DNA from 2 places in the Pediococcus sp. AC40 genome. Region 1 is predicted to be linked to the other one. Evidence: a T-box and tRNA genes for the amino acid it is inferred to sense, from the RefSeq annotation. Region 1 holds a T-box; the other holds one or more tRNA genes.
The links. The T-box of region 1 lies ahead of leuS (leucine--tRNA ligase). A T-box ahead of a tRNA ligase gene usually reads a tRNA of that ligase, here a tRNA-Leu.
Positions count from the first base shown of each region.

Region 1 (3,215 bases):
CCGAGCGTATAGCAAGTGAAGCACCGCGTGTTCTGCACCACCAACGTACAAGTCTACCGGTAACCATTCCTTGAGTAAATCTTCGTCGGCAATCTTGTTTTGGTTCTTAGGATCCACGTAGCGTAAGAAGTACCAGGAACTGCCTGCCCATTGTGGCATGGTGTTGGTTTCCCGCCGGCCTTTCCGTCCATTTTCGTCAACCACGTTCAACCAATCCTCTAAGTTAGCGAGTGGACTTTCACCCGTACCAGAAGGTTTGATATTGTCCGTAGCAGGTAACCGTAACGGAAGTTCATCTTCAGGAACCAGCGTAGTTTCGCCGTCTTCCCAATGAATTACCGGAATTGGTTCGCCCCAGTAGCGTTGGCGAGAGAAGACCCAGTCGCGCAACCGGTAGTTAACCTTTTTATGACCAGCTCCGTGTTCTTCTAACCAATCCAACATTTTATCAATAGCTTCTTGCTTGTTTAAACCATCTAAGAAACCAGAATTAATGTGTGGGCCATCGCCGGTATAAGCTTCTTCATCAAGGTTACCGCCGCCGATAACTGGCACAATGTCAATCTTGAACTTTCTAGCGAATTCGTAATCACGAGGATCATGAGCTGGAACCGCCATCACCGCTCCGGTACCGTATGAAGCCAATACGTAATCCGCAATCCAAATTGGAATTTTCTTGCCGTTAACGGGGTTAACTGCGTAACTACCAGTGAAGACTCCGGTCTTGTCCTTATTCAAATCGGTCCGTTCCAAGTCTGACTTAGTCGCGACCGCTTGCTTGTATTCTTCAACCGCTGCCTTGCTTTCAAGGGTGGTCAATTGGTCAACTAGCGGGTGTTCTGGCGAAATAACTAAGTACGTTGCCCCATACAAAGTGTCAGCACGGGTGGTAAAGATTTCGATCTTTTGGTCACTGTCTTCCACATCAAAGAAGACGCTGGCCCCAATCGAACGACCAATCCAATTCTTTTGCATTTCCTTAATGCTGTCAGGCCAATCTACTAAATCTAAGTCATCGATCAACCGGTCTGCGTAAGCAGTGATTTTTAAGATCCATTGTTTCATTGGCTTCCGGTAAACTGGGAACCCACCGCGTTCAGTCTTTCCGTTCACCACTTCTTCGTTAGCCACAACCGTACCACCCATTAAGTCGGGCGCCCAGTTAACCAACGTTTCTTTTTCGTAAGCCAACCCTTTTTTGTAGAGTTGTTCAAAAATCCATTGGGTCCACTTGTAATATTCGGGATCGGTCGTGTTAACTTCCCGTGACCAATCGTATGAAAAACCTAGGGACTGGATTTGACGTTTAAAGTTCTTAATATTGTGCGCAGTAAAGTCCTTCGGGTTGTTCCCCGTCTTCATTGCGTATTGTTCGGCAGGTAATCCAAAGGCATCCCACCCCATTGGATGTAATACCTTGTATCCTTGCATCCGCTTCATCCGGGACATAATATCTGTAGCAGTATAGCCTTCAGGATGGCCCACGTGCAGTCCTTGCCCAGATGGGTATGGGAACATATCTAAAGCATAGTACTTCGGCTTTTGTTCACTTTCAACCGTTTTAAAAGTCTCGTGTTTTTGCCAATAGCGTTGCCACTTAGGTTCAATTTCTTTATGATTGTAAGCCATATTTTCCTCCATTAATTATTTACTGGTTGCTTCCGGATTAATTTAACCGTGCTTGGTAGCCATTGCTAGATGAATTGGCGAATTTTTTAAAATAAAAAAGCCTAAAGACTCTCAAAAAGAATCTTTAGGACGAAAATTTCCGCGGTACCACCTAGTTTTGCTAACGCACACTCAAATCCATAACGCGGAACACGCCATCCCCTACTTAAAATTCAAGGACAGATTTACAAAGACGAGTTCACTAAAAGGTACTCCGGATTCACACCAACCATCCGTTCTCTGACAGTAATCTTTTAGTTACTACTTCTTTAACCAGTAATATTTAGATAGCATTATCATACCAGTAACCACCAACGATTACAACTAGATATGGTAAAATTAATCTTAATTGTTAAAGGAGAATGAAATGCGATTTAAAAAGTTTGGTTGGTTAATTTTAAACTGGTTACCCCTGCTAGGCCTGCTGACCTTAGTTATCTCGGTCAGCAACCGTTGGAATTGGGTACATACATACGACCGTTATCTACAAAAAATCATTCACGGCTGGCAAAGTCCGGGGCTAACCCCGCTGGTCAAAGTTTATACCCAATTGGGGAACGCAAAACCCTTCATTTTTATCAGCATCGTGATCTTAGGAATGCTGCTGTGGCGGGGATTCGACCGCTTAGCCGCCTTCTTCCTTGCAAACGTGGTGCTCGGCAACGCGATCAACCACCTGATTAAACTTTGGATTCAGCGTCCCCGCCCACATTTTCGTTTAATCACGATTGGGGGGTACAGTTTTCCCAGCGGGCATTCAGTGGCGGCAATGCTGCTATTTGGCAGTTTAATTTTCCTCACTACCCAAACGGTCCGCTCCCCTAAATGGCGGATTAGCTGGATCTTAACTTGCATAATTCTGATGCTCCTTCTGGGATTATCACGCGTCTACCTAAACGTCCATTATCCCAGCGACGTTACGGCTGGACTACTACTGGGTTTGGTAATCTTGCAAACCACCCACTGGATATTTTATCGAAAGAAGGAATCCCAACATGCTTGATAACGCAATGCAGTACAGCCACCGGTTGTTGGCAGAGGTAGTACAACCTGGTGACCACGTTGTTGACGCAACCATGGGCAACGGTCACGACACCCTTTTCTTGGCCAATTTAGTACAATCACAAGGACGAGTGTTCAGTTTTGACATCCAAGCAGCGGCCCTATCCGCGACGGAAGCACGGATAGAAAAGCAGTTGCCTGATCACCAACACGTGCAACTAATCCAGGACAGTCACGACCAATTGGCACAATACGTGGATACTCCGATTTCCGGTGCCGTTTTTAACCTCGGCTACCTGCCTGGTGGTGACAAGCAAATCATCACCCATTCGGCGTCTACCATTGCGGCAGTACAACAATGCCTGCGACTATTAAAGGTTGGCGGTCGGGTCGTTCTAGTTTGTTATTACGGCCATCCCGGAGGTGCCGCTGAATTAGCTAAATTGCTTGAGTTTACTGCAAATTTAGATCAACACCAATTTACCTGTTTACGCTACGAATTCATTAATCAAGTCCATCAACCGCCAATCCTATTGGCAATTGAA
Region 1 covers NZ_CP127012.1:696,742-699,956, reverse strand. Annotated here, with positions in the region: gene leuS (leucine--tRNA ligase) at 1-1,629, opposite strand, end outside; T-box leader at 1,752-1,954, opposite strand; gene NL111_RS03415 (phosphatase PAP2 family protein) at 2,036-2,671, shown strand; gene mnmM (tRNA 5-(aminomethyl)-2-thiouridylate-methyltransferase MnmM) at 2,664-3,215, shown strand, end outside.

Region 2 (3,215 bases), 950 kb from region 1:
ATTTGGTTGAACTTTTCCAGCTGAATGAGCCATTGAGCCAACGTTCAAAGTCTTAATTGGAACACCGCCTTCGATAGCTTTTAAAGCATCTTGAGGGGTTTCAAACAAAAGCATTGCCCGGGTACCACCGAAGTGTTTGTCGTCCTTAGCCAGCTTAATCATTTGTTCAATTGGAACAACGTGGGCTTTAACGCCAGCTGGAGCAGCTTGCTTGATCATTGATGAACGTAAGTTATCTTTAGCAACATTGTCAGAAACAACGATAATCCGATCCGGGTTAGTAGTCTTCGTCCATGAAGTAGCAACTTGACCATGAAGTAAACGAGTATCGATTCGTGCTAACACGTAATCAAAGTGGCCTGGTTTACCTGTGTTAACCGGTGCAGCTGCTTCAGCAGCCTTTGGAGCTTCCTTAGGTTGAAGTTCTTCAGGACGAACCTTAACCCCTTCTTTTGCTGTGTCAATGATGTGTGCAGCAATTTCTTGTGCTGATTCCATCGATAGACGAGAAGCATATGCTTCAATTAACATTGGCAAGTTCAAACCAGCAACGATTGCCCATTTGTCCTTGTGTTCTTCAAACAAGTTGTTAACTTGGTTGAATGGAGTGCCTCCCCATAGGTCGACTAAGAATAATACTTGGTCTTGGTTACTAAAAGAAGCAATTGCTTCTTGAAGTTTTGCTCTGAGATCGTCAGGGCCTTCGCTAGGCATTAAGGTTACGGCCTTAACGTCTTCTTGTTCACCGAAGATCATTGAACCGGATTGCAAAATGCCTTTGGCGAATTCACCATGACTAGCAATGATAATTCCTACCATTTGTCTGTATACCTCCCATTTTCTATTTGTTACAGTTGAAAAAATAAAATAAGTTCTAAACCTGCAACTAGTTAAAATAAATTCCTGACAGCCTTTTCAATTTCAAAACTCCTAACCATCCCAAAAGCGTTTTCACAACGTCCCAAAAAAGTTAAATTTGTAATAAAATTGTGGCCAGCTGTCGATCTACCGCCACCAAATGGTAATCAGTAGGACCAACACACCGCTAACACAGTATGTTTAGCTTCCATTAAGTATATAAGCAAATACCGTGCCAAAATACACTAAGCCTAACGTAAGCGAATTCAAGCATTTTTGTTAATACACTATTTTGATACACTAAACTGTATTGATTAGTGTATCAAGTGTATCAATAGCTTGCCGTAGATCAGGTTAGGTTTTGACAAAAAAAGAGCCGCGACCCAACCTAGTTGAATCACGGCTCCTTCCCCAATCAGTAGCACAATGCGGCCAAGAGGGTTCGAACCTCCACCCGAGTAAATTCGGACAGGATCCTTAATCCTGCGCGTCTGCCAATTCCGCCATGGCCGCAAAAACCTTACTAGATAATAATAGCAAAACCACCATTAGCTAGCAAGTGTTTTTTATAAAAATATTTTTATTAGTGTTTTAACCCCAAGCGCCCCCCGCAACGTCCACAAACGTAGCGTCGCACGTTGATTCGGCGTTGGCGATGGTAAAGCTGACCACATTTTTTACACTGGTATACTAATCGCCCCGTTGTAGTAGTCCGACGCTTAGACGTCACTGGTGCGTAGCGTAAACCGCCCGTCCGCTGCAGCAACTCCTTAAAATGCGGGTTACGGTGATCTGGTTTTTCATGATGCACGTGCAACCAGTAGTGAACTAGTTCATGTTTAATTACGCCTACTAAGGTTTCCTCGTCAAATTCGCTTAGCATAAGGGGATTAATTTCAATGTGATGGTCCGCTAAAAAATAGCGACCGCCCGTCGTTCTTAAGCGGCGGTTAAACCGCGCTTCGTAAGGATAAGCTTGGTTAAAGAATTGTTTAGCCAGTCGACGCGTTAATTGAGTTAGCTCTAAGTCAGTCATTGTTCCTCAGCCGGAATCATGGTGAGCTGGATCCGATTTCGCTTGGTATCCACGCTTTCCACCCAAACGGTAACGATGTCCCCCACCGCCACTACGTCACTAGGATGTTTGACGAAGCCTTTTTTTAGTTTAGAAATGTGTACCAAACCGTCTTGTTTAACGCCGATATCGACAAACGCGCCAAAATCGATGACGTTCCGGACGGTTCCTTGCAGCTGCATCCCTGGTTGGAGGTCCTCTAAAGTTAAGACGTCGGAGCGTAATAATGGTGCCGGCATTTCATCCCGCAAATCCCGCCCCGGTTTTTGCAATTCTTCGAGAATGTCGTGAAGCGTTTCTTCTCCGACCTGCAGCTGAGCTGCCAATTGTGCGACCTTAACCTGTTGCAACGTTTGGTTAAAAGCGGGGGTTCCTAAGTCATGCAGGTTTAATCCCAGCTCCTTCATTAGGGCTTTAACCACCGGATAACTTTCTGGATGAATTCCCGTATTATCAAGCTCATCGTCTCCGTCCACAATTCGTAAAAATCCAATCGACTGTTCGTATGCTTTAGGTCCTAGTCGCGGCACTGATTTAATTGCTTGGCGAGTTCGGTAGCTTCCGTTGGCTTCCCGAAACCTAACGATGTTTTGCGCCGTCGTTTTAGTTAGCCCCGAAATGTGGGTCAGTAGCTCTGGACTGGCGGTATTTAAATTGACCCCCACCTGGTTAACCGCGGTTTCCACCACGTGGTCCAACTGTTCACGCAAATCTTTTTGGGCAACGTCGTGTTGGTATTGGCCGACTCCCACCGCTTGGGGATCGATTTTGATCAACTCTGCTAACGGATCTTGTAAACGCCGGCCAATGCTAATTGCGCTGCGCTCTTCCACTTGTAAATCAGGAAACGCTGCACGAGCAGCCGGACTAGCTGAGTATACGGAAGCTCCGGCCTCGTTGACGATTACGTAGTAAACTGGTCGCGCAATCGTTTTGATGACTTGAGCCACAAATTCTTCGGATTCCCGGCTAGCGGTCCCGTTTCCAATCGCAATCATTTCCACATGGTATTTTTCAATGAAGTCTTTTAATTGCTTAGCAGCCGCGGCTCGCTTCGCTTGGGGAGCCGGACGGTGCGGATAAATCACCAGTTTATCTAAGAACTTCCCGTTTTCATCAATTACGGCCAGTTTACACCCGGTACGGTAAGCAGGGTCAAACCCGAGGACCACTTTGCCCTTGAGCGGTGCTTGCATCAGCAAATGGTATAAATTTTCTCCAAAAACTTTAATTGCACGGTGCTCCGCCATGGAAGTCAATTCCGCACGCATTTCTCGTTCAA
Region 2 covers NZ_CP127012.1:1,648,339-1,651,553, forward strand. Annotated here, with positions in the region: gene NL111_RS08200 (mannose/fructose/sorbose PTS transporter subunit IIA) at 1-819, opposite strand, end outside; tRNA gene NL111_RS08205 (tRNA-Leu) at 1,286-1,371, opposite strand; gene NL111_RS08210 (SprT family protein) at 1,442-1,894, opposite strand; gene NL111_RS08215 (Tex family protein) at 1,891-3,215, opposite strand, start outside.
Region 2: it encodes a tRNA-Leu, which carries the amino acid that the T-box ahead of leuS (leucine--tRNA ligase) is inferred to sense. The anticodon was not compared.